Regions from separate parts of the Reyranella humidisoli genome, predicted to be linked through region 2. Evidence: predicted binding sites of a transcription regulator. Region 2 holds the regulator's gene; the other holds the start of a gene.
What was found. Region 2 encodes HrcA, which represses chaperone genes, less so after heat shock. Its sites were predicted from a motif close to GTTAGCACTCNCNNNNNGNGAGTGCTAAC; they were not measured.
Positions count from the first base shown of each region.

Region 1: groES (co-chaperone GroES) is a predicted target of HrcA. The motif match lies at 13,400-13,428, and genes of this name have one in related genera.

Region 1 is NZ_JAHOPB010000001.1:2,160,320-2,176,105, forward strand. Features, by position in the region: gene KQ910_RS10520 (Bug family tripartite tricarboxylate transporter substrate binding protein) at 1-890, shown strand, start outside; gene alkB (DNA oxidative demethylase AlkB) at 1,039-1,680, opposite strand; gene KQ910_RS10530 (c-type cytochrome) at 1,727-2,116, shown strand; gene KQ910_RS10535 (hypothetical protein) at 2,117-2,743, opposite strand; gene KQ910_RS10540 (MFS transporter) at 2,768-3,979, opposite strand; gene KQ910_RS10545 (NADPH-dependent FMN reductase) at 4,064-4,633, opposite strand; gene KQ910_RS10550 (invasion associated locus B family protein) at 4,719-5,192, shown strand; gene KQ910_RS10555 (5-formyltetrahydrofolate cyclo-ligase) at 5,288-5,977, shown strand; gene KQ910_RS10560 (GNAT family N-acetyltransferase) at 5,984-6,385, opposite strand; gene KQ910_RS10565 (alpha/beta fold hydrolase) at 6,382-7,080, opposite strand; gene KQ910_RS10570 (potassium transporter Kup) at 7,092-9,017, opposite strand; gene KQ910_RS10575 (cytochrome P450) at 9,165-10,367, shown strand; gene KQ910_RS10580 (HpcH/HpaI aldolase family protein) at 10,414-11,196, opposite strand; gene KQ910_RS10585 (glutathione S-transferase family protein) at 11,270-11,896, shown strand; gene KQ910_RS10590 (NAD(P)H-dependent flavin oxidoreductase) at 11,986-12,960, shown strand; gene KQ910_RS10595 (usg protein) at 12,943-13,209, opposite strand; gene groES (co-chaperone GroES) at 13,491-13,805, shown strand; gene groL (chaperonin GroEL) at 13,855-15,495, shown strand; gene KQ910_RS10610 (NUDIX hydrolase) at 15,751-15,786, shown strand, end outside.
Region 2 is NZ_JAHOPB010000001.1:1,239,932-1,255,717, reverse strand. Features, by position in the region: gene KQ910_RS06100 (class I SAM-dependent methyltransferase) at 1-415, shown strand, start outside; gene KQ910_RS06095 (GlsB/YeaQ/YmgE family stress response membrane protein) at 412-657, opposite strand; gene KQ910_RS06090 (exodeoxyribonuclease III) at 670-1,491, opposite strand; gene ypfJ (KPN_02809 family neutral zinc metallopeptidase) at 1,557-2,504, shown strand; gene KQ910_RS06080 (fumarylacetoacetate hydrolase family protein) at 2,592-3,293, opposite strand; gene KQ910_RS06075 (L,D-transpeptidase family protein) at 3,346-3,957, shown strand; gene hrcA (heat-inducible transcriptional repressor HrcA) at 3,999-5,102, opposite strand; gene rph (ribonuclease PH) at 5,238-5,957, shown strand; gene rdgB (RdgB/HAM1 family non-canonical purine NTP pyrophosphatase) at 5,957-6,571, shown strand; gene hemW (radical SAM family heme chaperone HemW) at 6,568-7,722, shown strand; gene KQ910_RS06050 (transporter substrate-binding domain-containing protein) at 7,719-8,585, shown strand; gene KQ910_RS06045 (GntR family transcriptional regulator) at 8,649-9,308, opposite strand; gene KQ910_RS06040 (BMP family ABC transporter substrate-binding protein) at 9,519-10,631, shown strand; gene KQ910_RS06035 (ABC transporter permease) at 10,830-11,885, shown strand; gene KQ910_RS06030 (ABC transporter permease) at 11,888-12,814, shown strand; gene biuH (biuret amidohydrolase) at 12,823-13,506, shown strand; gene KQ910_RS06020 (ABC transporter ATP-binding protein) at 13,557-15,014, shown strand; gene KQ910_RS06015 (cysteine hydrolase family protein) at 15,136-15,786, shown strand, end outside.

The DNA.
Region 1 (15,786 bases), 920 kb from region 2:
AGAAGCCGGTCTCGCTGGTTGTCCCCTATCCGCCGGGCGGCGTGAACGACGCCGTGGCCCGCGTCTATGCCGAGAAGCTCTCGGCGGAACTGGGCAAGCCGTTCATCGTCGACAACCGCGCCGGCGCTGCCACCACCGTGGCCTCCAACTTCGTCGCCAAGGCCGCTCCCGACGGCTACACGATCTATGCTGCCGGCACGTCGCTGATCATCAATCCGACGCTCACGGGCCAGGTCCAGTACGACCCCAACAAGAGCTTCGAGCTCGTGTCGCTGATGTCGTTCACGCCCTTCATCCTGCACGTCAACTCGGAGTTCCCGGCCAAGAACATGGCCGAGCTGATCGCCTACGTGAAAGCCAACCCCGGCAAGTTCAACATCGCAAGCTCTGGCATCGGCGCGACCAACCATCTCGCCGCCGAACTGCTGAAGGCGCAGGCCGGTCTCAACATCACGCACGTTCCCTACAAGGGCGGCGCGCAGGCCGGCCAGGACGTGGCCTCGGGCCAGGCGCAGATGATGTTCTCGGCCGCCCTCGAGGCCAAGCCGGTGCTGGCGACGGGCCGCACCAGGGCCATCGCCATCTCGAGCCTCAAGCGCTCCCCCGCGTTCCCCGACATCCCGACCGTGGTGGAAGCGGCCGGGTTGCCCGACTTCGAGGCCGTGTTCTGGCAGGGCATGGTGGTGCCGGCCGGCACGCCCAAGGCGATCGTCGACAAGCTGCAGAAGGCGATCGCCAAGATCGCCGCCGAACCCGAGATGATTGATCGCTTCAAGCCGCAGGGCGTGGAAATCCGGGCCTCGACACCGGCCGAGTTCAAGACGTTCCTCGACAAGGAGGAGAAGCGCTGGACGAAGCTGATCAAGGAACAGAACATCAAGCCGGAGTAGGGCGTCCGGCTCCACTTAGACCTCACCCTGAGGAGCACCGCGAAGCGGTGCGTCTCGAAGGGTGGGCAACACCGAGGCCGTGGCCCACCCTTCGAGACGCGCCCGGCGGGCGCTCCTCAGGGTGAGGTTGATATTGAAGAAGCGACTCTCAAAGCGCTTTCCGGAGCGTGAGGTTGAAGCGGCGGCGTCCGGTCAGCGGATGCTCGCCGCTTTTCAATGTCAGCACGCCGTGATGGAACAGGCGTGACGGGCCGCCCCAGACGACCACGTCGCCATGTTCCAGCGCGACCTTCCGGACGGGATCGGCGCGCTTCTGTCCACCGAACTGGAAGGTGGCGGGCAGGCCGAGGGATACCGAGACGATGGGATGGTCGTAATCGGCCTCGTCCTTGTCCTGGTGCAGCGACAGCTTCGTGCCGGGCTCGTAGCGGTTGATCAGGCAGGCGTCGGGCACGAAGTTCGCGAAGCCCGCCGCAGTCGCGGCTTCATCGGCGAGCGAGAGGAAGGCAGGCGACAGCGCGGGCCACGGCAGCCCGCTTTGCGGGTCGTGCGCCTGATAGCGGTAGCCGGAGCGATCGGTGATCCAGCCGGCCGCGCCGCAATTGGTCATCGCCACCGACATCTGGAAGCCGCCAGGCGTCACCATGTGCCGGAACGGTGCCCGGGCCGCGACATCCTCGATGGCGGCCAGCAGCGCGATATCACGCTTTCGTGCGAATCCGCGCAACACCGTGGCGCCGGGCGCCAGCGCCTCCTTTCCGCCATCTGCGTCGAACAGGCTCAACCTCATCGGCCAGATATAGGGCATCATTTGCCGGAACATCAGGAGTAGCGTGATGAACAATTGGATCACTGCCGCCGCTGTGATCGTCGCCGGCATGGCGACCGCGGGTGGCCCTGCCGCCGCGCAATCCGGAGAAGCCTCGAAGGGGCAGCGCGTCTTCAACACCCAGTGCAAGGCCTGCCACACCGTGGAGAAGGACGGCACGAGCCACACCGGTCCCAACCTGCACGGCCTGTTCGGCCGCAAAGCCGGCACGGGCGGCGGCTACGAGTCTTCCGACGCCATGAAGAACTCGGGTATCGTCTGGGACGATACGACGGTCGCCGAATACAGCCGCGACCCCAAGGGCAAGGTGCCGGGCACCAAGATGCTCTACAACGGCGTGAAGAATGCCGGCCAGCTTGCCGACCTCGTCGCCTATCTCAAGGAAGCGACGAAATAGTCAGCGCGTCATCGCGCCGACCAGGGTCTGCGTGAATCCGTCGACCATCGACTGGCTGATGGCCGAGCCTTCCAGCCAGTCGAGGCGCAGCTTCAGGAAGTTGTCGCGATAGCCGGTCAGCATCAGCGCCGAGTAGACGGGCTTCCTGTCGGCGCTGCGGATCGCGGAGAGGGTGATGCAGCGGAAGACCAGGCTGCCGATCGTGCAGTCGGTAGGCCCTCTGGCCGTCTTGATGTCCTCGTAGCGATTGTATTTCGCGAGCTGGTGGATTTCCTGCAGCGACGTCTGGAATTGCTGCTGGACGACCGGGCTCGACGGTCCGTCGGGAATCGACCTGATAGAGAGATCGTAGACATAGACGGTTGCAATGAGCTGGTCGCCGATCCGGTAATTCCAGCCATAGCCGAGCTCCGGCTTGCCCGCCGTCTTCCCGAAATCCGTGGAGCCGAACCTGGTCGCACCGGCGATCTGCTGTGGAAAGCTCAATCCCGTGGCGGCGTGGCGATCGGGCGCCGGCACGCGTTGCGACGACGACGATTCCGGCTGGCTCTGTCCAATCGCACCGCCGGCGGCTGTGACGAGCAGCGCCAGAGCGAGGGCCGTGACGCGAAGCATCGATGCGAGCATGAGCGCCTCCGTGGGGCGCTGACCTTACGTGCGCGCCGTGAAGCTGTCGCGTGCCCGAACGTAAGCGATCGAACCGAGCGCGAGGCCGGCGGCGAGCATGCCGAACACCCAGCGATAGGCGGTGTCGCCGGCGCCGAAAGCCTCGACGATGTAACCCGCGAGGGCGGGCAGCACCGCGAGACCCAGGCACTGCGCCATGTTGACGGTGGTGACGCCGCGGCCGGCCAGGCGGTCGGGGAACAACGCACGCCCCTGCGCCACGATCACCGTGCCGTAGGCGCAGAAGAAGCAGAAGGCGATCAGCAGCGTCACGGCGAGCCAAAGTGGCGGGTTGGGCAGTGCCGCCAGGATCGCCAGCAGCACCATCGAGATTGCCGCGCCGCAGAACACCACGCGCTTGCGCGAGCGCAGGACGCGATCCATCGGCCCGTAGGCCAGGATGCCCAGGATCTGAGCGACACCCATGGCGAGCAGCACGTTGCCGCGTGCCACGCCGTCGAGCTTGTGCACGTCGTAGAGATAGGGGCCGCCCCACACGCCGAGCACGGTGAGCATCGTGGCGTAGGCGAAGAAGTGCATCGACAGCACGGGGCCGAGGCCGGGCGTCCGCCAGACTTCCCAGAGGCCACGCAGGATCTGCCCGGGCGACTCCTTGGCCGCTTCAGGGCCGCGATACTCCGGCGGCCGGTCGCGTACGAAGACGAGGAAGCCGATGGCCACCAGCAGGGTGACGGCGGCGAGACCCAGGAAGCCGGCGCGCCATCCGACCGTCGCCGCGATCCAGGCGAGCGGCGTCGCCGCCGCCAGCGTGCCGATGTTGGAGGCCGCGAACACCCAGGAGAGGCGCGTGGCGAGCTTGGCCTGCTCGAACCAGCGCGAGCACAGGAAGACGACGGACATGAACGAGGCGGCGCAACCGACGCCCACGATGGTGCGGCCGGCGATGAGATCGGCGGCATCCGGGGCGCGCGCGATCCAGATCGAGCCCAGCATCGCCAGCAGCGACAGGACCGCCACCGTGCGGCGCGCGCCGAACCGATCGAACCACAGGCCGACCGGTATCTGCACCGCGAACAGCGCGAAGAAGAAGGCGCTGCCGGCCCAGCCGAGCTGCCGCGCGCTGAGGTCGAGGTCGCGCACCAGCTCGGGCGCGATCACGCTGTTCGACACGCGATAGAACTGGCTGAGGCAAGTGACGGCGATCAGCAGGATGAGGAGGGGCAGTCTCGACGCCATCCCTCCTTGCTAACACGATCGCGGTCGACATTCCTTCGGTGTGGGCCGAAGGGTCAGCCAGTCCCTGCCGGAAGCTGGATCGACCTATTTGACGGCGGCGGCCGCCTTCGCCTGGCGGCAGGCGAGCGCCAGCGCGGCGCCGAGATCGCCGAGCAGCTTGCCCGTCATCTCGTCGGTGAGTTTGCCGTCGGCGAACTTGTTCTGCGCCTGGGCGATCATGACCTCGGGCTTGTTGACCGGACGGCCGTCGAGGAACACCAGCGTCTGGCGAAGCTGGTACTGTGCGCGCGCCGTGCCGAGCACGCCCATCGAGGCGCCGAACAGCGCGACCGGCTTGGCGGCGAAGGGCTGCGGCGTCATGCGCGACAGCCAGTCGATCGCGTTCTTCAGCACGCCCGAGATTCCGTAATTGTATTCCGGGCTGACCAGCACGATGCCGTCGGCCTCCAGCATGGCCTTCTGCGCGGCCTGCACCTTGTCGGGGAAGCCCTTGGCCTGGACGTCGGCGTCATAGAGCGGCCAGTCGCCGATCTCGATCGTCTCGCAGGAGGTGCCGGCGGGGAGTCGTTCGACGAAGGCCTGAAGAGACAGGCGATTGAGCGATGCCTTGCGCAGGCTGCCGCAGAACGCGACGAGTTTCAGGGTCTCGGACATGCGAAGGGTTCCTTTGTCAGCGTGTGGCCGCGGCGCTACATAGGTGGCCCTTGAAACATTGGCAAACGCGGGAGCTAGGCGACCGATGAAGCGATACGCACTCGTGGCCGCCGGCCTTTCGGCCGCCGCCCTGACCCTTTCGCTGCCGGCCGCCTCGCAGGACCAGCCGCCCGACAAGTGGGTGACGTCCTGCACCATGGAGGGCGGCAAGGATTGCGGCGTGCAGGCCACGATCGACGGTAACAGCCTGCTCGGCCAGTTCCTCGTGATGCGCTACTCGGCGGCCTACAACAAGCTCTCCGTCGTCGGCGACGGACAGGGGGTGCGGGCCAGCGTCCAGGTCGATTCGAACCCCTTCATCTCGACCAGCACCTGCGGCCAGGGCATCTGCCAGTTCGACGACTACAAGTCGGGCCAGCTGCTGCAGCAGATGCGCACGGGTCGCAGGATCACGGTGCAGCTCCAGTTGCAGGGAACGGAGGCCGGGCCCTTCGACCAGACGCTGAACGGCTTCGATGCCCAGTTGCAGAGGGCGCTCGCCGCCCAACGCGGTCCCTGAGATGTGCGGCGCCTTCCACGGCAAGACCATGCCGACCTGGCGCACATGCTTTCTTGCCACGCGGGCAACATCAGTCTCGCCAACCCGGTGATCGCATGATCGCCCACGACAACGATGCAGGACGTGACGGGCCGGACGACGACTACGGCTCGCCGGCCTGCATGATCCATCTCGTCGATCCAGCTTCAGGTGCGTTGTCCGACCAGGACCCCCGGCAGCAGCAGGATTTGAAGCGTTGGCGCTCCGTCGAGCGCGAGCGGTTGGTCGCGTTGCGGCGGGCCATCCCGGCCGAGGAGAGGCGCGGTCTCTCGGACCGGATCGCCCGTGAACTCGACCGGTTGCTCGGGGATCTGTCCGGGAAGACCGTTGCCGCCTACCTGCCGTTCCGCGGTGAGCCCGACCTGCGTTTCTGGATCGAGGGACTCTCGGTGCGCGGCGCGATCGCGGCTCTGCCGGTGGTCGTTGCCCCGCGCTCGCCGTTGGAGTTCCGCACCTGGAGCCGCGGCGAGCCGCTCCGGCCCGGTGTCTGGACCATTCCGGTGCCAGCCGGAGGAACGCTCGTGACGCCGGATGTCGTGATCGCGCCCGTCGTCGGCTACGACGCGGCCTGTTACCGGCTGGGACATGGCGGCGGCTATTACGACCGCACGCTGGCCGCCTTGCCGCGCCGCCCGCGCATCGTGGGCGTGGGCTACGAGCGCCTCGCCCTCCGCACCATCTATCCGCAGACCTACGACGTGCCGACGGACGCCATCGTCACGGAAGCCGGCGTGTCGACCCGATAGCCGGCCCTACTGCTGGCGGCGGTAGAGGAAGCAGTTGTCCGCCTTGGGCATCTTGATGCCTTCGTAGTACGTCATCGCCGTCGGGGCCGAGAGCAGCAGCGTCGTGGTGTTGGCGCCGCCCGCCTCGGTGCGGGTCATCTCGATCAGGCGCCTTCCGATGCCCTGCCCCTGGCAGGCCTTGTCGACCGCGAGGTCGGAGAGATAGCAGCAGAAGCAGAAGTCGGTGAGCGAGCGCGCGAAGCCCACCAGCTTGCCGTCCTGGCGCGCGGTCAGGATCAGGTTGGCCTGCTTCAACATCTGCTCGATACGCGGCCGGTCGCCGATCGGGCGGTTCAGGCCCGACTTGGCGACCACGTCGATGTACTCGTCTGCACCGAGATCGTCCTCGCGGGCGTAGATCGTGTTCATTGCGTCAACCATCTCCTCAGGGCGGCCGAGACCTCGGCCGGTTTCTCCAGCGGCGCCATGTGTCCGCACTCCTCGATCACCACGAGCCGCGCGTTGGCGATGTCGGTGGCGATCTCCTCGGCGCGCGCCGGCGGCGTGACGAGGTCCTGGCGTCCGACGACGACCAGCGCCGGCACCTCGATGTCGACCAGCAGCGGACGGCTGTCGGCGCGGCCCAGGATGGCCTGCTGCTCGCGCACGAACCCGTCGCCGCCCACCTCGGTCGCCATGTCGAGCAGGGGTTGCGTGACGGCCGTGTCGGCGGCGCGCGAGGGATGAACGAGCTGCGGCAGCAGGGTTGGATGCACGCCATGGAAGCGGCCGATACGGGTCTGCTCGATGAAGCCGCGCCGGCGCGCTGCCGTCTCGGGCGAATCGGGGCCGGCCTGGGTGTCCATCAGGGCGATGCGTTCGACCCTATGCGGCGCGCGGCGGAAGATCTCGAACGCGACGTAGCCGCCCATCGAGAAGCCGCAGAGGGCGAAGGTCGGTGGCGCCAGGGCGAGCGTCGCCTCGGCCATCGCCGCCATCGTCTCGTGGTGCCAGAGTTCGGGGATCGTGAAATCGGCGATGTCGGCCAGCGCCTCGACCTGGTGATCGTAGACGCGGCGTGTGTTGAGCAGGCCCGGCAGCAGGACGAGCGGAGAACGCGGCATGGCGTACGGCCTCAGATCTGGATCTGGTTGCCGAGTTCGATAGCGCGGTTGGGCGGGATACGGAAGAAGGTCTTGGTGGCCGAGGCCGAATGGGAGAGCGAGATGAACCAGTCGCGGCGCCAGCGGCCGAGCCTGGAATGCTGCGACGGCACCAGGGTCTCGCGGCCCAGGAAGAACGAGGTCTCCATCTCGTCGTAGGCGATGCCATGCGGCCGGCAGGCGCGCAGCGCCTCGGGGATGTCGGGCTGTTCGGTGAAGCCGTAATGGGCGATCACGGTGTGGAAGCCCTTGCCGAGACGCTCGACCTCGACCCTGTTGGCTTCCGACACCACGGGCACGTCCATCGTGTCGACCTGCAGGATGATGATGCGCTCGTGCAGGACCTTGTTGTGCTTGAGGTTGTGCAGGAAGGCGGCCGGCGTGTGGCCGGCGTCGGCGGTCAGGAAGACGGCGGTGCCGGCGACGCGGTCCGGCGCGCGTTCCATGCGCTCGAGGAACTGTTTGAGCGGCAGCGAGCCTTCGCTGAGTTCCGTGGCGACCAGTCGACGGCCACGCCGCCAGGTCATGATGGTGAAGTAGATCAGCGCGGCCACGATCATCGGCAGCCAGCCGCCGTCGGGGATCTTCAGCGCGTTGGCGATGAAGAAGGCGAGGTCGGGAATGGCCAGGAAGCCGAACACCGCCGCGGCGAGCGGCCAGGACCAGCGCCAGACCAGGATGGCCACGGCCATGGCGAGCGCGGCGTCGACGAGCATGGCGCCCGTCACGGCGAGGCCGTATGCGCCGGCGAGCGCGCCCGACGAGCCGAAGCCCACGACCAGGGCCACGACGCACGACATCAGCAGCCAGTTCACGCGCGGAATGTAGATCTGGCCGATCGCGGTATCGGAGGTGTGGTGGATCTCCATACGCGGCAGATAGCCGAGCTGGATGGCCTGGCGGGTCAGCGAGAAGACGCCGGTGATGACCGCCTGCGAGGCGATGACCGCCGCCAGCGTCGAGAGGATGACCAGGACGATGATGTAGTCCTTCGGAACCAGCTCGAAGAAGACCTGCCGGACGACCTCGGGGTTCGCGATTATGAGCGCACCCTGGCCGAAATAGTTCAGCAGCAGGCCCGGCATCACAAGGCCTACCCAGCCGATCCGGATGGGCTTGCGGCCGAAATGGCCCATGTCCGCATACAGCGCTTCCGCGCCGGTCACGGCCAGAACGATGGAGCCGAACGCCCAGAAGATGCCGAAACCCTGGTCGGTGACGAGATAGTAGGCATGTATCGGGTTGATGGCCTCGAGCACCGAGGGGTTCTTGGCGATCTGCCAGGCTCCCAACACGCCCAGCACGACGAACCAGACCAGCATGACCGGGCCGAACAGCCGGCCGACGTCGGCGGTGCCGCGGGCCTGCAGCACGAACAGCCCGATCAGGATGATCAGCGACAGCGGCAGGACGAAGGGCGTGAGCGCAGGCTCGGCGGCCGACAGGCCCTCGACGGCGCTCATCACCGAGACGGCCGGGGTAATCATGGCGTCGCCGTAGAACAGCGCCAGTCCGATCACGGCGAGCACCAGGATGGCCCGGCGGGTCTTGCGTGCCTTGCCGCTCAGGCCCCTTGTCGCCAGGGTCGCCAGCGCCAGCACGCCGCCTTCGCCCTTGTTGTCGGCGCGCATGATGAGCACGACGTACTTGATGGTGACGGTGAGCGTGACCGCCCAGAACAGCATCGACAGCACGCCCAGCACATGCTCCGGCGTCGGCGCCATTCCGGAGCCGTGGAGAAACGTCTCGCGCAGTGCGTAGAGCGGGCTGGTGCCAATGTCGCCGAACACGACGCCGAGCGCACCGACAACCAGTGCAGCGCCTGCCGGATGAGGGGCATGCGGGGTGCTGGTGGCGGGTTCGCGGGAGGAGGACTGGCTGGTTTCGGCTGGTGCCATGATATCGAACGCCGCCTGGACGGCGGCGCGGCGAGGGTTTGCGCTCCGCCTCCGGCGCTGTCAACGAGCCAAATGAGGCGCCGTTGCGACGAAAGCGCTTGACTTGGAACCACCCCACAGGCGGCCTTGAGAATAGGGAGGCTCCCAATGCAAGAACATGCCGATGTCAGCCAGCCGCAGCTCTACCGCGAGGATAATTGGGGGCCGCATTTCGCCCGTTTGCGGCGGGAAGACCCGGTTCATTTCCATCCGGAGAGCCCGTTCGGCCCTTATTGGTCGGTCACCCGGTATGCCGACATAACGAAGGTCGAGCTCGACCCGGCGACCTTCTCCTCAGCCTCGGAACTGGGCGGCATCCAGATCACCGACCAGCCCCAGGGCGAGGAACTGCCCAACTTCATCCGCATGGATCCGCCGCGCCACACCGCCCAGCGCAAGACCGTGGCGCCGATCGTGGCGCCGTCCAACCTCGCCAACATGGAGGGGCTGATCCGCCAGCGCACCGCCCAGGTGCTGGACGGCCTGCCCCGCGGCGAGACCTTCGACTGGGCCGACCGCGTCTCGACCGAACTCACCGCCATGATGCTGGCGACACTGTTCGACTTCCCGCAGGGGGACCGTCGCAAGCTCACCTTCTGGTCCGACGTGGCGATCTGCAACATCGAGGCCGAGGATGCGATCGTTAAGACCAACGAAGCGCGCATGGCCGAACTCAGGAACATGGCCGAGACCATGGCGGCGCTGTGGCAGGAGCGGGTGGCGAAGCCGCCGACCTTCGACCTGATCTCGATGATGGCGCACAGCGAGGCGACGAAGAACATGCCGACGCGCGAGTTCATCGGGAACTTCGCGCTGCTGATCGTGGGCGGCAACGACACGACCCGCAACTCGATGAGTTCGGGCCTGATGGCGATGCTCGACAATCCGCGGGAGGTCGAGAAGGTGAAGGCCGATCCCGCGCTGATGCCGAGCCTCGTGTCGGAGACGATCCGCTGGGCGACGCCGGTGATCCACATGCGCCGCACCGCGCGCAAGGACTGCGAACTCGCCGGCAAGCAGATCCGCGCCGGCGACAAGGTGGTGATGTGGTACGTCTCGGGCAATCGCGACGAGGCGGCGATCGACGAGCCCGAGCGTTTCGTCGTCGGCCGGCCGAAGGCACGGCATCATCTGTCGTTCGGCGCCGGCATCCATCGCTGCGTCGGCGACCGCCTCGCCGAGATGCAGATCCGGATCCTGTGGGAAGAGCTGCTGAAGCGCGACCTCGAGATCGAGGTCGTGGGACCGCCGGTGCGCCTCTATTCCAACTTCATCCGCGGCATCCGCTCGCTGCCGGTCAGGATCAGGTGAGAGTCGTTCCTCCCCCGTCAAACGGGGGAGGAGAAGATTTTTCGGGTCAGGACGACGAACTGCGGATCGTCTCGACGCCCGCAGCGAAAGCCTGCTGGAGCAGCCAGACGTCGCCCGCGATCGAGACGAAGTCGTAGCCGAGCTTCACGAACTGGGCGGCCTGTTTGGCATCGACGGCGAGGCGGCCGGCGGACTTGCCGTGCTTCTTCGCGGCCGCGATCGTCGCCTGCTCGGCGGTGAGAAAGTCGGGATGGTCGAAGGCGCCAGGTTCGCCCATCGCGACGCTGAGGTCGTTGTGGCCGAGCCACAGCATGTCGACGCCCGGCATCGAGGCGATCTCGTCGGCGGCCGCGGCGCCGCGCGGATCCTCGACCTGCAGGATGATGGCGGTGCGGGCGTTCTGTTCGGCGAAGCGCGGCAGCAGTGGCTCGGAACGCATCGCGAAGCGCTCGTGCGCGAGGCCGAGCGCCACGCCGCGCGTGCCGTCCGGCCAGTATTTGGCCGCATCGAGGACTGCCTTGGCCTGCTCGACCGACGAGACGATCGGCACCATCACGCCGTCGGCGCCGGTGTCGAGCGCGCGCGAGATGTGGTGACGCGACTGCGACGGCACGCGCACCACGATGGGCAGGTTTGCGGCCTGCATGTAGCGCACGACCTGGCGGACGGTATCGAAGCCGAAACCGGTATGTTCCATGTCGAGCACGGCGAAATCGGCGCCGGCCGCCTTCAGTATCTGTCCGATGCCGGGCGTGGCGAACTCGAACAGGAAGGTCCCGATCTTCGTGGGCTTGGTGCCGACGAGTGCCCTCAGTCCATTACTTGCCATTATCGTTTCCCCCTTAAGGTCCCAATGCTAGCGTGGACCGTCCCCACCAATCACCTGCTTTAGGGAGAGAATCATGAAGCTCTATTACATGCCCGGCGCCTGTTCGATCGGCATCCACGTGCTGCTCGAGGAAATCGGCAAGCCCTACGACGCGCACAAGGTCGACGGCGCCAAGCAGGAGCAGTACGGCCCGGATTTCGTGAAGCTCAATCCGAAGTCGAAGGTCCCGACCCTGCAGCGCGACGACGGCTCCGTGCTCACGGAGTTCCCCGCGATCGCCGTGTGGCTCGCCCGCAAGAACCCCGAAGCCGGCCTGCTGCCGTCCGATGCCGATGGCGAGGCCGCGGCGCTCGAAGCGATGGATTATGCCGTGTCGACCATGCACATGCAGGGTTTCAGCCGCATGTTCCGTCCGGCCAACTTCGCGCCGACCGAGGCCGACCACGACAAGGTGAAGGCGCGCGGCAAGGAGATCATGGAGAAGGGCCTGGCGCTGATGGACAAGGCGCTCGAAGGCAAGGAGTACCTGGCGGGCAAGTTCTCGGTGGCCGATGCCGCCCTGTTCTACGTCAGCTTCTGGGCCGCGGCCCGCATGAAGATGCCGCTGCCCAAGAACGTCGCCGCCCACTACGAGCGCATGAAGGCCCGCCCGGCCGTGCAGCGCGTGCTGGAGCAGGAAGGCCTCACGGCCGCCGCCTGATCCCGGTTGCGATCCATGGACCGCCGCGTTCGCGTGGCGGTCCGATGGCGCATCTTCGGTGTCGCCCCGCGCTGAGCTAAGCTCGCGCCATGTCCCTGCCTGCATCCCTTCGTGACCGCCTCCGCCTGCCGCTGATCGCGGCGCCGATGTTCCTCGTCTCCGGCCCCGCCCTTGTGACGGCGGCCTGCCGCGCCGGTGTCGTGGGTTCCTTCCCGACCGCCAACTGCCGCACTGTCGAGGAACTCGACGTCTGGCTGGCAGGCATGGCCGACGACGCCAGGCGCGCCGCCGATGCCGACGGTCGTGCGCCGGTGCCCTGGTGTCCGAACCTGATCGTGCACCGCTCCAACCCGCGCGTGCCCGACGACCTCGCGGCCGTGCTTCGTCACAAGGCCGAGATCGTCATCACCTCGGTCGGTTCACCCGAGCCGGTGATGAAGCCGCTGAAGGATGCGGGTTGCCTGGTGCTGGCCGACGTCGCCTCGGTGCGCCACGCCGAGAAGGCGGTGGCGGCCGGGGTCGACGGGCTGGTGCTGCTGACGGCCGGTGCCGGCGGCCAGACCGGCTGGGCCAATCCCTTCGCCTTCGTGCGGGCGGTGCGTCAGTTCTGGGACGGCATCGTCGTGATGGCGGGCGGCATGGCCGACGGTCATGCCGTGGCCGCTGCCCAGGCTCTGGGCTGCGACCTCGCCTACATGGGCACCCGGTTCATCGCCACGCGCGAAAGCCTGGCCAAGGACGCCTACAAGGAAATGCTCGTATCGAGCCGTCTCGACGACGTGCTTCTGACCCGGGCCTTCACCGGGCTCGAAACCAACATGCTGCGCCCCTCGATCGCCGCGGCCGGCCTCGATCCCGACAACCTGCCGGTGCGCGGCAAGATCGACATATCGAAGGACATCAACGCCGCCGAGCGGGACCGGCCGGATGCCAAGCGCTGGAAGGACATCTGGAGCGCGGGTCACTCGGTTTCCGGGGTTCGCGACGTCCCCCCGGTGGCGGCGCTGATCGAGCGCACCGCCTCCGAGTACGACGCCGCACGCCGGTCAATGCAGGGCGTATAGGCCGCAGGAGAAGCGGAATTCGGCCGGCTTCACGAGCTGGGCGTTGGCCACGCGAACCCGGTGAACCTTGCCGTCGAGATTGTTCTCCCAGAAATCGAGGAACTTGGTGAGGGCGGGGAAACGGGGCGCCAGATCCAGATTCTGCCAGACGAAACTCTGCAGGACGTGATTGTGGTCGGGCATCCAGTAGAGAATTTCGGCGGTCGTGATGCGGTAATCCTTGAGCTGCGCAACGAAACTGCTGTCCATCCTAGCCTCTCCTTGACTTGGTGCGGCTGCGGGAATAGTCACGCAACCTCGCCAGGAAATCAGCAAAAATCGTTCCAGATCAAATGCTTAGCAGCAGTATGTGCCGATTGCTGCCAGTGCGAAGCGACTTTGGGAACCTTTCGCCAGTCTCCTTGACTCAGACCGGTGGCGACCCTAAATCCCCTGCGCCATTGGCACTCACTGTCTGAGAGTGCTGACAGCAACGTATTCGCCGCAGCCGTCAGGTTGCGCAGGGTCAACAGTCCACTGGAGGAAGAACCATGAAGTTCCGTCCGCTTCACGACCGAGTCGTGGTCAAGCGCGTAGAAGAAGAAGGCAAGACCAAGGGCGGGATCATCATTCCCGACACCGCCAAGGAAAAGCCGATGGAAGGCGAGATCGTCGCCGTCGGTCCGGGCGCCCGTGACGAGAAGGGCAACCTGGTTGCGCTCGACGTCAAGAAGGGCGACCGCGTCCTGTTCGGCAAGTGGTCGGGCACCGAGATCAAGATCGACGGCCAGGATCTCCTGATCATGAAGGAATCCGACATCATGGGCATCATCGAAGCCTCGGCTTCGATGAAGAAGGCCGCCTAAGGCGCCGCTTCGCACCCGAATCAATCACAACATTCGAGAGGAATAGAAAATGGCAGCCAAGGAAGTCCGTTTTAGCGCCGATGCCCGCCAGCGCATGCTGCGCGGCGTCGACATTCTCGCCGACGCGGTGAAGGTCACGCTCGGCCCGAAGGGCCGTAACGTCGTCATCGACAAGTCGTTCGGCGCCCCGCGCATCACCAAGGACGGCGTTACCGTCGCCAAGGAGATCGAGCTCTCCGACAAGTTCGAGAACATGGGCGCCCAGATGGTGCGCGAAGTGGCCTCGAAGACCAACGACATCGCCGGCGACGGCACGACGACGGCGACCGTTCTCGCCCAGGCGATCGTGCGCGAAGGCGTGAAGTCGGTCGCGGCGGGCATGAACCCGATGGACCTCAAGCGCGGCATCGACCTCGCGGTCGACGCGGCCGTCGAGGACATCAAGGCGCGCGCCAAGAAGATCACGGGCACGGACGAAGTCGCCCAGGTCGGCACCATCTCGGCCAACGGCGACAAGTCGATCGGCAAGATGATCGCCGAAGCCATGAAGAAGGTCGGCAACGAAGGCGTCATCACGGTGGAAGAGGCCAAGAGCCTGGACACCGAGCTGGACGTTGTCGAGGGCATGCAGTTCGACCGCGGCTATCTCTCGCCGTACTTCATCACGAACGCCGACAAGATGATCGCCGAGCTCGACTCGCCGTACATCCTGCTGTTCGAGAAGAAGCTGTCGGGCCTGCAGGCGATGCTGCCGGTGCTCGAGGCGGTTGTGCAGTCGGGCAAGCCGCTGCTGATCATCGCCGAGGACGTCGAGGGCGAGGCCCTGGCGACCCTGGTCGTGAACAAGCTGCGTGGCGGCCTGAAGATCGCCGCCGTCAAGGCGCCGGGCTTCGGTGATCGTCGCAAGGCGATGCTCGAGGACATGGCGATCCTGTGCGGCGGTCAGCTGATCTCCGAGGACCTCGGCATCAAGCTCGAGAACGTCACGCTCGACATGCTCGGCAAGGCCAAGAAGGTCATCGTCGAGAAGGAAAACACCACGATCGTCGACGGCTCGGGCAAGAAGGCGGACCTCCAGGCCCGCATCAGCCAGATCCGCGCGCAGATCGAGGAGACCACTTCGGACTACGACCGCGAGAAGCTCCAGGAGCGCCTGGCCAAGCTCGCCGGCGGTGTTGCGATCATCAAGGTCGGCGGCGCCACCGAAGTCGAAGTGAAGGAGAAGAAGGACCGCGTTGACGACGCCATGCACGCCACCAAGGCTGCGGTGGAAGAGGGTGTCGTCGCCGGCGGCGGTTCGGCCCTGCTCTACGCGATCCGCGCGCTGGACAAGGTCCGCACCTCCAACGACGACCAGAAGGTCGGCATCGAGATCGTGCGTCGTGCGCTGCAGGCGCCCGTCCGCCAGATCGCCGAGAACGCCGGCTACGACGGCGCCGTCGTTGCGGGCAAGATGCTCGAGCAGAAGGACACGAACTTCGGCTTCGACGCCCAGAAGGGCGACTATGTCGACATGATCAAGTCCGGCATCATCGACCCGGTCAAGGTCGTCCGTACCGCCTTGCAGGACGCCGCCTCGGTGGCCGGCCTGCTGGTCACGACGGAAGCCATGATCGCCGAGAAGCCGGAGAAGAAGGCCCCGATGATGCCGCCGGGTGGCGACGGCGGCATGGGCGGCATGGACTTCTAAAATCCATTCTTCTCAAGGATTGCGGAAAGGCCGGGGAGCGATCCCCGGCCTTTTCTTTTTGTGCGGGCATCGGTCTGCGGCTCTCGCCTCCGCTCGTAGGCAGGTGGCCGGCCTGTGTTTTCCGAGGGCAAACAAGGTCCTTCGCTGCGCTCACGATGACACCGTTTTCTGCATCGACGCACGGCGCCAATCCCAGCAAAATTGTCATTCTGAGCTCAGCGAAGGACCTTCAATTCAAATGCGATGGGCGAGCCCGTGAGCTATCCGCTTTCGATCAAGGGCGTGCTGATC
Region 2 (15,786 bases):
CGATGCCGTGCCCGGCCCGATCCTCGAAGTCGGACTGGGCAACGGCCGCACCTACGACCATCTCCGCGAGCTCTTTCCGGCTCGGGACATCTATGTGTTCGAGCGCAAGGTCGCCGCCCATCCCGATTGCATCCCGCCCGACGACCGGTTGTTCCTCGGCGATGCCGACCGGACGATCGACGAAGCAGCGCGAAAGCTCGGCGCAACGGCCGCGCTGATCCACACCGATCTCGGCACCGGCGACCACGAAGCGAACGTCGCGATGGGCAGGTGGCTGGGGCCGGCGCTCGACCGTCTGGCAGCCTCGGGCGGCTACGTGCTGGCGAACCAGTCGCTCGACGTCGCGCGCTGGCAGCGTCTGCCCGAGCCTCCGGGCGTGCCGAAGGACCGGTACTTTCTTTACCGCGTGCGTTAGCGGCCGAAGAGCTGGACCAGTGCCAGCAGCACGATGGCGCCGACGACGGAGCCGATGAACCCAGCTGGCTGGCCGGCGCGATAGAGGCCGAGCGCCTGACCGCCATAGGTGGCGATCACCGAGCCCGCGACGCCGATCAGAACGGTGACCCAGAAGCCCTGGATCATTCCGCCGGGACCAATCCAGCGGGCGAGAAGACCGACGACGAAGCCGATCAGGATGGTAAAGATTATCTGCAGCATGGCGGGCTCCCCCTAGACCTCGAACGTCGCCGACACCGGCACATGGTCCGATGCCTTCTCCCAGTCGCGCAAGTCCGCGTCGATGTGGTGGCTGCGGATCGCCCCGGCAAGAGCGGGGCTCGCCAGGATATGGTCGAGCCGGCGCCCGCGATTGGACACACGCCAGTCGTTGTTGCGGTAGCTCCACCATGAATAGAGCTTCTCGTTCTCGGGTACGAACTTGCGCGGCACGTCGATCCAGTCGAGCGACGCCTGGAGCTTGCCGAACAGCTCAACCTCAATGGGCGTGTGTGAGACGATCTTGAGGAGCTGCTTGTGGCTCCACACGTCGTGCTCCAGGGGCGCCACGTTGAGGTCGCCCACGGTGATGCGGCGCAGGCCCTTGCGGGCGCGCGGACCGGGTTTGCGCTCGGCATACCAGGCCGCCATCTCGCGGTAGAAATCCAGCTTGTGCGCGAACTTCACGTTGAGGTCGGGGTCGGGAATGTCGCCGCCGGCCGGGATGTAGAGATTGTCGAGCAGGATCGGATCGCCCCCGACGTCCAGGGCGACCTCGACATGCCGGCAATCCTCCTTGCCGCACCGGTGGTGGATGTTGCCGGCGGCAAACGGCACCCTGGAGAGGATCGCCACGCCGTTATAGGCCTTCATCCCCTGCACGAAGCGGTGGGTGTAGCCCATCCGTTCGAAGGCCTCGTGCGGGAAGAACTCGTCCGGGCACTTGGTCTCCTGAAGGCACAGCACGTCGGGCTTGCGCAACTTCACGAACCGTTCGACGTTTTCGATCCGCAGCCGGACCGAGTTTATGTTCCAGGTCGCAATGGTGAGACTCATCGCCGGGCACTATAGACGATCCGGAGACGATCTCGTCGGGAACATCTCGACCAAGGAGACCTGCCATGCAGATGGATGGCGACCAGAGCAACAACATTGAGGATCGCCGCGGCGAAGGCGGCGGGTTCGGCGGCGGGGGATTGGGCGGCGGCGGCTTTCCCATCCCGATGGGCGGCGGCGGGGGCGGGCTGTTCAAGGGCGGTTTCGGCCTGGTGGCCTTCGTCGTCATCGCCATGATCATGGGCGCCGATCCGGGCGCCATCCTGAGCGACATCGCGGGCGGCGGGGGCGGCACCTCGAGCTCCATGCCGGCGCCTCCCTCCTCCTCGGCCAGCCGCACGCCGGGCACGCAGGCGCCGGCCGGCGACGCCGAGAGCCAGTTCGTGTCGCGCGTGCTCAAGAGCACAGAGGATGTCTGGCAGGACATCTTCCGCGACATGGGCCGCCAGTATCGCGACCCCAAGCTGGTCCTGTTCCGCGACGCCACGCGCACCGAGTGCGGCGTCGGACAGGCGGCGATGGGCCCCTTCTATTGCCCGGCCGACCAGCGGGTCTATCTCGACCTCGGGTTCTTCGACGAGCTGGCGCGCCGCTTCCGCGTGCCCGGCCAGTTTCCGCAGGCCTATGTCATCGCGCACGAAGTCGGCCATCACGTGCAGAACCTGCTCGGCATCTCGAGCAAGGTTCAGCAGATGCGCCAGAGCATGAGCAAGCGTGACAGCAACGCGCTGTCGGTGCGCACCGAGCTCCAGGCCGACTGCTTCGCCGGCGTCTGGGCCAATCGCGCCGACAAGCAGCGCGGCGGCAAGATGATCGACGACAAGGACGTGGACCAGGCTCTGGCCGCCGCCAGCGCGATCGGCGACGACGCGCTACAGAAGCAGAGCCAGGGCCGCGTCGTGCCCGACAGCTTCACCCACGGCACCAGTGCGCAGCGCGCGCGCTGGTTCCGCAAGGGTCTGGAGACGGGTGATCCCCGCCAGTGCGATACGTTCAGGGCCCAACAACTCTAGCTTCGCTAGAGTTGTGGCGGGCGGCAGCGCTTTCACAAGCGCGAGAGCCCGCACCGTGCAGAACGGATAAGAACGCGCGCCCCAGCGCTACACCAGCACGCACGTCACCGTGCCGCAGCCGTCGACAAAGCCGGACAGCGTGTCGCCCTTCACCACCGCGGCCACGCCATCGGGCGTGCCGGTGTAGATCAGGTCGCCGGCGGCGAGTTCGACGAGGCCGGACAGGTAGGAAATCGTCTCGGGCACGCTCCAGATGAGCGCATTGAGGTCCGACTTCTGGCGGGTCTTGCCGTTCACATCGAGCTGGATGGTGCCCTTGGCGGGATGGCCGATCTTGGCCGCCGGATAGATCTCGCCGATCGGGGCGGACTGGTCGAAGCCCTTGCCCATGTCCCACGGGCGGCCCATGTCCTTGGCCTGGTTCTGCAGGTCGCGGCGAGTCATGTCGAGGCCGACGCCGTAGCCGTAGACATGCTCCAGCGCCTTCTCGACCGGGATGTCGGCGCCGCCCGACTTCATCGCCACGACCAGCTCCATCTCGTGATGCAGGTTCTTGGTGGCGGGCGGGTAAGCCACCTTGGTCGGGTTCTTCGGGTCGGCGCAGATCACGATCGCGTCGGCCGGCTTGGTGAAGAAGAAGGGTGGCTCGCGGTCGGGATCGTGTCCCATCTCGCGGGCATGGGCGGCGTAGTTGCGGCCGACACAGAAGATGCGGCGCACCGGGAACAGATCGCCGGTTCCGTGGACCGGCACGCCGACGGTGGCCGGCGGCGTAACGACATAAGCCATCGCTTTCTCCCTCAAGAGCGTGCCTTTATGAAGGGCACCGGAGTACTGGGCAATGACCGACGAGAATGTGCTGATCGTACAGGCCGATTCGGCTGACGCTTCCCTGGGATGGGCCACTCTGGGCGAGCGGCGCTGGCGTTGCACCGTGGGTGCAGGCGGCATCCGCGAGGACAAGGTCGAGGGCGATTCCGCCACCCCGGTCGGCGAATTTCCGCTGCGCCGGATCTATTACCGCAACGACCTGGTGGTCCTGCCGAAAGTCGCCCTGCCGGCGCGGCCGATCGGCGAGCATGACGGCTGGTGCGACGACCCGCGTTCGCCGACCTACAACCGGCTGGTCAATATCCCCAACGAGTGGAGCGCCGAGAAGATGTGGCGCGAGGACGGGCTCTACGATCTCGTCGTCGTGGTGGGCTACAACGACGATCCGCCCGAGGGCGAATGGGGCAGCGCCATCTTCCTCCACATCGCGCGCGACGATTACGCCGGCACGCAAGGCTGCGTCGCCTTCTCCCGTGACGATCTTCTGGAGCTGCTGCCGCTCCTCACCCGCGACACCCGCCTGCGCGTCCTCTCACACGCCGCCAACGAGGAGGCCGCGCCGCGCCCGGAGGAAGATGAGCGCATGAAGCAGTTCGAGGATTTCGACGACAAGGATTGGTGAGCTCTTCCGCCTCTCCCCCTGGCGGGAGAGAGGAATATGAATCAGCCGACCATCCGCCCGATCGCACGCGCGGTGTAATCGACCAGCGGGATGATGCGCGCATAGTTGAGGCGCGTCGGGCCGATCACGCCGATGGCGCCGAGGATGCGCTCCTGAGAATCGCGGAACGGCGCCACCACCATCGAGCAACCGGTGTTGGCAAACAGCGGATTGTCGGCACCGATGAAGATCTGCACGCCCGACGCGGTGTTGGCGAGTTCGAGCAGGCGCACGAAGCTCTCGCCGCGCTCCAGCGCATCGAACAGGATGCGCACGCGCTCCAGATCCTCGATCGCCGTGATGTCCTCGAGCAGTCGCGCCTGGCCGCGCACGATCAGCGCACCGCCGCCCGGCTCGCCGGACCATGTCGCGAGACCGGACTCGATCACGCGCGCGGTCAGATCGTTCAACTCGGCCCGCTTCAGCTTGATGTCCTCGAGGATGAGCCGCCGCGCCTCGTCGAAGGTGCGGCCGCTCAGGCGCGCGTTGAGATAGTTGCTGGCCTCGGTCAGGGCCGAGGGCGGCATGCCGAGCGGCGTGTCGATCACGCGATTCTCGACATGGCCCGATTGCGTCACCGTGACGACCAGCGCGCGACCGGGGCCCAGGTTGACGAACTCGATATGCTTCAGCGGCTGCTCGGTCTTCGGCGCCATCACGAGGCCGGCGCAGCGCGACAGGCCCGACAGCATCGTGGTCGCCTGCTCCAGCGCCTCGGTGACGCTGCGGCCCGACGGGGCGCAGCGCGCCTCGATCGATTCGCGCTCTTCCTCCGAGACGTTGCCGACCTCGAGCAGGCCGTTCACGAACAGCTTCAACCCGGCATCGGTCGGCAGGCGGCCAGCCGAGGTATGCGGCGCGTAGAGCAGCCCGGCATCCTGAAGGTCGGCCATGATGTTGCGGATGGTCGCCGGCGACAGCGTCTCGGTGAGTTTGCGGGTGAGCGCGCGGGAGCCCACCGGCTCGCCGGTCTCGACATAGGCTTCCACGACATGGCGCAGCACCTCGCGCGCACGCTCGTTCAGCTCCGCCACGGAGGCGGCGCGTTGTCCTGTCGGGGAATCGGCAAGGGCGCCCCCGGGAATGCCGATGCGGTGGATCGCCATGGAAAAAATGTAGGTAGTGCAGACAGCAGGGTCAATGAAGCCAGCCCATCAATCGGACCCTAAACACCGGATGGCGGCTGGATTCGCCTTCTTCCGGGCGCTACACACCGGCCGCTCATCCCTCAGGAGAAATCCATGCGCCCCTCAGGCCGCGCCCCCGACCAGCTTCGCCCGGTTTCCCTGGAACCTGGTTTTTCCCGTCACGCCGAAGGGTCATGCCTGGTCAAGTTCGGCGACACCCATGTGCTCTGCACCGCCTCGGTCGACGAGAAGGTGCCGCCGTGGATGCGCAACAGCGGCAAGGGCTGGGTGACAGCCGAATACGGCATGCTGCCGCGCTCGACCCATACGCGCACGGACCGTGAGGCCGCGCGCGGCAAGCAATCGGGCCGCACGCAGGAGATCCAGCGCCTGATCGGACGCTCGCTGCGCGCTGTCGTCAATCTGCAGGCCATGGGCGAGCGCCAGATCAACATCGACTGCGACGTGCTGCAGGCCGACGGCGGCACGCGCACCGCCAGCATCACCGGCGCCTGGGTGGCGCTGCACTTCGCCTTCCAGCGTCTCATCAAGGACGGCAAGCTGGCCGCCAATCCGCTGAGCGGCGAGGTGGCGGCGGTCTCGTGCGGCCTGTGGGAGGGTACGGCCGTGCTCGACCTCGACTATCCGGAGGATTCGAAGGCCGAAGCGGACGCCAACTTCGTGCTGACCGGCAAGGGCGGCATCGTCGAGATCCAGGGCACGGCCGAGCAGGATCCGTTCTCGGAAGATCAGTTCCTCGAGCTTCTGAAGCTCGCCAAGAAGGGCATCGGCGAACTGAGCAAGCTGCAGCGCGCCGCGGTCGGGCTCGACTGATGGCCCGCCGCTTCGTCCTGCCGAAGCTCGTTGTGGCGACCCACAATCGCGGCAAGGCGGGCGAGATCCGCACCATGCTGGCACCGTTCGGCGTCGAGATCGTCTCGGCGGCCGATCTCGGCCTGCCGGCCCCCGATGAGACCGGCACGACTTTCGAGGAGAACGCCACGCTGAAGGCGCTGGCGGCGACGCGCGGCAGCGGCCTGCCGGCCCTAGCCGACGATTCCGGCCTCAGCGTGCACGCGCTCGACCATGCGCCCGGTCTCTACACGGCCGACTGGGAAGGGCCGACACGCGACGCCATGGTCGGCATGCGCCGCATCCAGGACGAGCTGGCCGCCCGTAACGTGCCGAAGACCGACGCCGCGCGCGGCGCCACCTTCCATTGCGTGCTGGCGCTGGCCTGGCCCGACGAGCATGTCGAGCTGTTCCACGGCACGCTCGACGGCGCGATCGTCTGGCCGCCGCGCGGCAGCGGCGGCCACGGCTACGACCCCTGCTTCCAGCCCGCCGGCGACACGCGCACGACGGCGGAGATGTCCGACGCCGAGAAGAACGCCATCAGCCATCGCGGCCGCGCCTTCCGGATGATGGTCGAGGCCTGCTTCGGATGAGCCCGGCGCCTCTGGGCGTCTATGTCCACTGGCCCTTCTGCAAGTCGAAGTGCCCCTACTGCGATTTCAACAGCCACGTCCGCGACGGCGTCGAGCAGGCGCGCTGGCGCGCGGCGCTGTTGCGCGAGCTCGAGCATGCCGCGCGCGAGGCGCCGGGCCGGCGGGTCGAGACCATGTTCTTCGGCGGCGGGACGCCCTCGCTGATGGAGCCCGAGACCGTCGCCGCGCTGATCGCGCGCACGCGCGAGCTCTGGGACAGCGCGCCCGAGATCGAGATCACGCTGGAAGCCAACCCGACCTCGGTCGAGGCCGGCCGCTTCGCCGCACTGGCCGAGGCCGGCGTCAACCGCGTCTCGCTGGGCGTACAGGCGCTCGACACAGCGTCTCTGAAATTCCTCGGCCGCGAACACTCGACCGACGAGGCGCTGGAAGCGCTCGCCACCGCGCGCCGCCACTTCGCACGCCACTCCTTCGATCTCATCTACACGCGGCCCGGCCAGACGCCGGAGGCTTGGGCGGAGGAGCTGGAGCGCGCGCTGGCGCTCGCCGGCGAGCATCTGTCGCTCTATCAGCTCACCATCGAGCGCGGGACGCGCTTCTTCACCGATCATGCGCGCGGAAACTTCGTGCTGCCGGATGAGGAAGCGTCCGCCGCGATGTTCGAGCAGACACAGGCGCGACTCGAACGTGCCGGCATGCCGGCCTACGAGATTTCCAACCACGCGCGACCGGGGGCTGCCTGCCGCCATAATTTGATCTATTGGCGGTATCAGGATTACGTCGGAATCGGCCCGGGCGCGCACGGCCGCTTCGCCGTCGGTAACGCCAAGCAGGCGACCCGGCGGTCGAGCGGCCCGGAAGCCTGGCTGGAAGCGGTCGAGCGGACGGGCCACGGCACGGCCGAGACGTCGACGGTCGAGGGACGGGATCTGGTGGAGGAGGCACTGATGATGGGACTGAGGCTGGCCGGCGGCATCGACCGCGCCACCTTTGCGTCCGTCGCCGGCGCCGATCCGGTCGACGCGCTCGACGCGGCGCGGCTCGAACCGCTCGTTCGGGCGGGCTTCCTGGAGATCGACGCCACGCACCTGCGCGCCACGCTGGACGGACGGCAACGCCTCAACGCGCTGCTGGAGCGGCTGATCGCATGAGGCTCATGTTCGGTCTCATCGCGCTGCTGGCCATGACGGGCATCGCGTCCGCGCAGCAGACACAGCCGGCGCCGCAGAAGCCGCCGGCGAAACCGCCCGCACAGGCCGCCAAGCCGGCGGCGCCTGCCGGCAAGCCCGGCCCCAAATCCCCGTTCACGCCACCGGCGTTCAAGATCACGATCGCCACCGAGGGAGCCTTCCCGCCCTTCAACTATCTCGACCGCAAGGGCATGCCGGCGGGCTTCGAGATGGAGCTGGCGCAGGAAGCCTGCCAGCGCATCAAGGCGGAGTGCGAGTTCATCGCGCTCAAGTGGGATCAGCTGATCCCAGGGCTGATCGACAAGAAGTTCGACATCATCATGTCGTCGATGGAAGTGACGCGTGAGCGACGCCAGCGGATGGGCCTGTCGCGCCGCTACTACCTTTCGCCCGGCGCCTTCATCGCCGCCAAGGGCGCCCCGTTCGACGGACCGCCGTCGCTGCTGCGCAACAAGCGCATCGGCATCCAGCGCGATTCCATGCACGCCGACTGGGCCGACAAGAGCTTCCGCCGCTCCGCCCAGCTCAGGCGCTACGACTCGGTGGCCCAGGCGCTGGTCGCGCTGGCCAACGATGAGGTTGACGCGGTGTTCGGCGACAAGGCGCAGCTCTGGCTGTGGAGCCAGAAGCCCGAAGGCAAGTGCTGCGAGCTGGTCGGCCAGGACATCAAGGACACGCAGACCCTGGGCGTGGGCGTCGCCGCCGGCCTGCGCAAGGAAGACGTCAAGCTGCGCGAGGCGCTGAACAAGGCGTTCGGCGAGATGATGACCGACGGCACCTACAAGAAGCTCAGCGAAAAGTATTTCCCGTTCGCGCTGAACTGAGCGGCGGACACGCTTCTGGTTTCAGCTTTCCTCCCCATTTGAAAGGGGAGGAGAGCTTTTTGATCAAGCCGCGTTGATCGCCGCGAAGGCTTCGAAGGCATCCTCCACCAGACTGACGTGATGGATCATCGCGGCGTGGGCGCCGGTGGCGTCGCCGGAGAGGATCGCGCGCACCACGGCGTCGTGCTCCTGGTTCGAGCGCAGCAGGCGGCCGTCCATCCGGAACTGGGCGCGGCGGAAGGGGCCGACCCGGCGGCGCAGGCTCATCGCATATTCCGCCAGCGGCGCATTGTGGGCGCCGGCGTAGATCGCCGAATGGAAGGCAACGTTGGCGTCGGAATAGGCTTCGGTCTCGCCGGCCGCGGCCAGCGCTACCATCGATTCGTGGCGTGCCTGCAAACGCCGCCGCTCGATCGGTGTCATGCTCATCGCGGCGAGGCGGGCGCAGGTTGCCTCCATCTCGGCCATCGCGACGAACAGGCTCTCGATCTCCTCGGGTGTGGCCTTGGAAACGATGGCGCCCTTGCGCGGCCGCATGTCGATCAGGCCGCTCATTGCGAGCTGTCGGAGCGCCTCCCGAACCGGCGTGCGGGACACGCCATGCTGTTCGGCGAGTCCCACCTCGTCGAGCCGTTCGCCGGGCGGCAGCGTGCCGTTCAGGATTCCGTCGGCGATGGCGGTGGCGAGCTTGTCGGCCAGGGTCGGGTTGGGGTCGGTGCGCATGCCCATTTGCATACAAGATGGATGCCAAAGCGGATTGTGCACTCAGTCATGCCCAAAAAGAATGCATGGCGATGAAATTGCATACAATTGAGGTGGGCAAAGTGCCTCTTCTTTCCGGATTTGCCTGCTTTTGGCGCCTCCGAGGCATGGCACACCACTTGCTGTTTCCCCTACGGGCCGCGACGCCCGAGCGAGCAAGGGGGACGTTCGATGATCGACAAGTTCAATATCGGCCGGCGGGCGCTTCTCGGCGGCGCCGCGGGCGCGGCGGCCTTCGGGCTGGCAGGCGGCGCCATGGCGCAGAAGCCGCTGGTCGTGGGCTTCATCTATGTCGGCCCGCGCGACGACTACGGCTACAACCAGGCCCACGCCGAGGGCGCGGCCGTCCTGAAGAAGATGGCCGGCGTGAAGGTCGTCGAGGAAGAGAAGGTGCCCGAGACGGTCGCCGTCGAGAAATCGATGGAGAGCATGATCAACCTCGACGGCGCCACGCTCCTGTTCCCGACTTCGTTCGGCTACTTCGACCCGCACATGCTGCGCATGGCGGCGAAGTATCCGAAGATCCAGTTCCGTCACTGCGGCGGCCTGTGGAACCAGGCCAAGAACCCGATGAACACCGGCAGCTACTTCGGCTACATCGACGAGGCGCAGTATCTCGCCGGCATCGTCGCCGGCATGACCACCAAGAGCGGCAAGCTTGGCTTCGTCGCCGCCAAGCCGATCCCCCAGGTGCTGCGCAACATCAACGCCTTCACCATGGGCGCGCGGTCGGTGAACCCGAAGGCCACCACCCAGGTGATCTTCACCGGCGACTGGTCGCTGCCCGTCAAGGAAGCCGAGGCGACCAACTCGATGATCGCGCAGGGCGTCGACGTCGTGACCTGCCATGTCGACAGCCCGAAGGTCGTGATCGAGACCGCCGAGCGTGCCGGCATCTACACCAGCGGCTATCACACCAACCAGGCCAAGCTCGCGCCCAAGGGCTACCTCACCGGCGCGGAGTGGAACTGGGAGAAGATATACGTCGACTTCGTCGAGACGATGAAGAAGGGCGGCGTCCCGGGCAACTTCGTGCGCGGCAGCCTCAAGGAAGGCTATGTCCGCACCTCGCCGTTCGGACCGGCCGTGTCGGATGCCGCCAAGGCCAAGGTCGACGAGGTGAAGACCGGAATCCTCAACGGCAGCTTCGCCATTTACAAGGGTCCGCTCAAGGACAACAAGGGCAACACCGTCATCGCCGGCGGCACCGCCTACACCCAGACAGAGCCGGTCCTCGAGGGCATGAACTACCTGGTCGAGGGTGTGATCGGCGCGACGTCCTGACGGACGCCGCGCACGCGTGAGACGAGCAACTCTTCTCATCCCCCGTATGACGGCAGGGCCATCGCATATGAATCAAGGATCCCTCACTTCGTTCGGGATGACACCATTTGCTGCATCGGCGCACTGCGCAAATCCCAACAATAGTGTCATCCCGAACGAAGTGAGGGATCCTTCGCTTCACGTCAGCCGCGAGTAACCATGGGCACCGCCTTCGAACGCATCGCCGTCTCGGCGCTGGCCCTGCTGGCGTCGGCGGTGATCTTCGGCCTGCTGCTGATCCTCTATGCGGGCGTCGATCCGTTCGAGGCCTATGCTCTCATGTACCAGGGTGCGTTCGGGAGCTGGTTCTCCTTCCAGAACACGCTCACGCGCGCAGCACCCTTGATCCTGACGGCGCTGTGCACGGCGCTGCCGGCGCGGCTGGGGCTGATCATCATCGGCAACGAAGGCGCGCTGGTTCTGGGCGGCGTCGCGGCCGCGGCCGCGGGTGTCGCCGTCTCGGGCTCCGGTCCGCTCGTGGCACAGCTCACCATGGCGGCGGCGGCGATGATCGCGGGCGGCGCATGGATCGCGCTGGCCGGCGGCCTGCGCCAGTACCGTGGCGTCAACGAGACGATCTCCAGCCTGCTGCTGACCTACATCGCCATCGCGCTGATGAACCACTTCGTCGAAGGCCCGCTGCGCGACCCGTCGAGCCTCAACAAGCCGTCGACCCACCCGATCGGCGACGCCAACATGCTGGGAACGATCGGCGGCTCCGACGTGCACTGGGGCCTGGCGCTCGGCATCGCGGCCTGCGTGATCTGCTACGTCGTGCAGCGCTTCACCACCTTCGGCTTCGCCATGCAGGTGATCGGCGGCAACCCGAAGACCGCGCGCATGATGGGCCTCAATGTCGGCCGCTACGTGCTGATCGCCTGTTTCGCCGGCGGCGCGGCGGCAGGCCTTGCCGGCATGGTCGAGGTGGCGGCGGTCCACGGCAAGGCCAATGCCTCGCTGGCGGTCGGCTACGGCTTCACCGGCATCCTGGTCTCCTTCCTCGCGCGTCATCATCCGCTGGCCATCATCCCGGTCGCCATCCTGCTGGGCGGCATCGGCGCCAGCGGCGGCCTGCTGCAACGCCGCCTCGACCTGCCGGACGCCGCGGTGGTCGTGCTGCAGGGCATCATCTTCGTCTGCATCCTGGCAAGCGAGACGCTGTACGGCCGCTCGTGGAACTGGCTGTGGCGCTTTCGGGCCGTGGAGGGACGCTGAGCATGGACGGCAGCGACATCGGCTTCTGGGGCGTGCCACTGGCGATGCTGGCGGGCGCGATCCGCGTCAGCACGCCCTTCATCTTCGTGAGCCTCGGCGAATGCCTGACCGAGCGCAGCGGCCGCATCAACCTCGGCCTCGAGGGCACGCTGATGATGGGCGCGATGAGCGCCTACGGCACGGCACTGTTGAGCGGCTCGCCGTGGCTCGGCGTGCTGGTCGCGGCCGGTGTCGGCCTGATGCTGGGTGCCCTGCATGCGGTGCTTTGCCAGCTGCCCAAGGTGAACGACATCGCCACCGGCATCGGCCTGATGCTGTTCGGCACCGGCCTCGCCTTCTTCCTGGGCAAGCCTTACATCCAGCCCAAGGCGCCCAACCTCGGCGCGCTGGACCTCGGCGGGTGGAGCAGCATCCCGCAGGTGCAGCAGGCGCTGCAGGTCAATCCGCTCTTCATCTTCGGCATCCTGCTCGCCTTCGCTCTGGCCTGGGCGCTGAAGAACACGCGCTGGGGCCTGATCGTCCGGCTCGCCGGCGAGAGCGTCGACGCCGCCCTCGCCATTGGCGCCTCGGTGGCCCGCGTCCGCCTGCTGGCGACGGCGGTCGGCGGCGCCTTCGCCGGCATCGGCGGTGCCTTCCTGTCGCTCTACTATCCCGGAAGCTGGAACGAAGGCCTGTCGAGCGGCCAGGGCCTGATGGCCGTGGCGCTGGTGATCTTCGCGCGCTGGGACCCGATCCGCTGCCTGTGGGCCTCGCTGCTGTTCGGTGCGGCGGGCGCGATCAGCCCCGCGCTGCAGTCGGTCGGCGTGACCCAGGGCTACTACCTTTTCAGCGCCGCGCCCTATGTCCTTACCCTCGCCCTGATGATCGCCACCTGCTCGCCCGCGCGCAGCGTCCGCGGCGCGCCGGCCGAGCTGGGCGCGGTCAAGTAGGAGCCGCCATGAGCAAGACCCACATCGAGTCCCGCCCCTACGCCTGGCCATGGAACGGCGCGCTGCGCGCCGACAACACGGCGCTGGTCATCATCGACATGCAGACCGACTTCTGCGGCGTCGGCGGCTATGTCGACAAGATGGGCTACGACCTGTCGCTGACCCGCGCGCCCATCGAGCCGATCAAGACGCTGCTGGCCGCCGCGCGCAAGGCCGGTTGGACCGTGATCCATACGCGCGAAGGGCATCGGCCCGATCTTTCCGACCTGCCGCCCAACAAGCGCTGGCGGTCGCAGCAGATCGGCGCCGGCATCGGCGATCCCGGACCCTGCGGTCGCATCCTGGTGCGCGGCGAGCCGGGCTGGGAGATCATTCCCGATCTCGCGCCGATCGCCGGCGAGCCGATCATCGACAAGCCGGGCAAGGGATCGTTCTGTGCCACCGACCTCGAACTGATGCTGCGCACGCGCGGCATCGACAATCTGGTGCTGACCGGCATCACCACCGATGTCTGCGTCCACACCACGATGCGGGAAGCCAACGACCGCGGCTTCGAGTGCCTGATCCTGGAGGACTGCACCGGCGCCACCGATCCCGGCAACCACGCCGCCGCCCTGAAGATGGTCGAGATGCAGGGTGGCGTGTTCGGCGCCGTCGCCAATTCGGCTGCAGTCCTGAAGGCAATCGCGTGACGACCGCGCCGTCCCTCGAGCTGATCGGCTTCACCAAGCGCTTCGGCGCGATGGCCGCGCTCGACGACGTTACGGTGAAGATCAAGGCCGGCGCCTTCCATGCGCTGCTGGGCGAGAACGGCGCGGGCAAGAGCACGCTCGTGAAGTGCGCGATGGGCTACTACGCCGCCGACCTGGGCCAGATCCTGCTGAACGACCACGAGGTCGAAATCGCCCATCCACGCCAGGCACACGAGCTGGGACTCGGCATGGTCTATCAGCACTTCACCCTGGTGCCGAACATGACCGTGCTGGAGAATTTCGTGCTGTCGCGCGGCGACCTGCCGGCCGTGATCGACTGGGCGGCGGAGCGGCGGGCGCTCAAGTCGTTCTTCGAGACGACGCCGTTCACCGTGCCGATCGACACGCCCGTCGCCGATCTCGCGGCCGGCCAGAAGCAGAAGGGCGAGATCCTTCGCCAGCTCTACCTCAAGCGAAACCTGCTGATCCTCGACGAACCGACCTCGGTGCTGACGCCGGACGAGGCCGACGAGGTGCTAACGACGCTGAAGAAGCTGACGAACGATGGCAAGATCACCATCGTCACCATCACGCACAAGTTCCGTGAGGTGAACACTTATTGCGATGCCGTCACGGTGCTGCGCCGCGGCCAGCTCATCGGCACCAGGCCGACCAGCGAACTCGACAACGACATGATGGCCGAGATGATGGTCGGCCGGCGCGAAACGCGCACCGTGGTCGAACGCGAGGCGCGGGCTCCGGGCAAGGCGGTGCTGAAGCTGGAAGGCCTTTCCGTCGCCGACAATGTCGGCCAGCTCGCCGTCGAAGACCTGAAGCTCGACATCCGGGCCGGCGAGATCGTCGGCATCGCCGGCGTGTCGGGCAACGGCCAGCGCGAACTGGTGGAAGCCCTGGCCGGCCAGCGCGACGCCGAGGCCGGCGAGATGCTGGTGCATGGCGAGGTCTACACCGCCACGCGCCCCGAGATGGTCCGCCACAGGATCGCCTGCCTGCCTGAGGAGCCGCTGCGCAACGCCTGCGTGGCCGACATGTCGGTGGCCGAGAACATCGCGCTGCGCTCTTTCGACCAGCCGCCTTCCTCGTCGAATGGTATCTGGCTCAAGCGCGGTCCGATGCGCGAGACCGCGCGCAAGCTGATCGAAGCCTACAAGGTGAAGACGCCGGGACCGGACGCGGCCATCCGCGGTCTGTCCGGTGGCAACGTGCAGCGCGCCGTGCTGGCGCGCGAACTGTCGAGCGAAGGCGATTTGCTGATCGTGGCCAATCCCTGCTTCGGCCTCGACTTCGCCGCCGTCGCCGAGATCCGCGCCCGTATCGTCCAGGCGCGCAATCGCGGCGCCGCCGTACTGCTGGTCAGCGAGGATCTCGACGAGATCCTGCAGCTCTCCGACCGCATCGTCGTCATGTTCGACGGCAAGCTTGCGCTCGAAACCGACGCCGCCAGCGCCGATGTCGGCGCGATCGGCCGCGCCATGGCGGGGCATTGATGACGAGTGATACCTCCTTGTGTCATCCCGAGCGCAGCGAGGGATCCTTAACTGCTTCTGCGCAAGGATCCCTCGCTACGCTCGGGATGACACCTGCTTTTGAGCTACCGGGGGTGCGCTAGTGAAAACCATTGCCGCACAGCCGTTCGACTTCACTTTCGATCCCGCGCACACGGCGCTGATCGTGATCGACATGCAGCGCGACTTCATCGAACCGGGAGGGTTCGGCGCGACCCTAGGCAACGATGTGAGCCTGTTGTCGGCGATCGTCCCGACGGTCGGGCGGCTGATCGAGGCGTTCCGCGCCGCAGGCCTGACGATCGTCCATACGCGCGAGTGCCACAGGCCCGACCTGTCGGATTGCCCGCCGGCCAAGCGGCTGCGCGGCAAGCCCTCGATGCGGATTGGCGATCCGGGCACGATGGGCCGCATCCTGATCGCGGGCGAGCCCGGCGCGGACATCGTGCCGGAACTCGGCCCGAAGCCCGGCGAGATCGTGCTCGACAAGCCCGGCAAGGGCGCCTTCTACGCGACGCCACTCGGCGAGATCCTGGCCGAGAGAAAAATCACGCATCTCGTGTTCGCTGGCGTCACCACCGAAGTCTGCGTGCAGACGACCATGCGCGAGGCCAACGACCGCGGCTTCGAGTGCCTGCTGGCCGAGGACGCGACCGAGAGCTATTTCCCGGAATTCAAGAAGGCGGCGATCGACATGATCCGCGCGCAGGGCGCGATCGTCGGATGGACCGCCACCGTGGATCAGGTGGCGGCC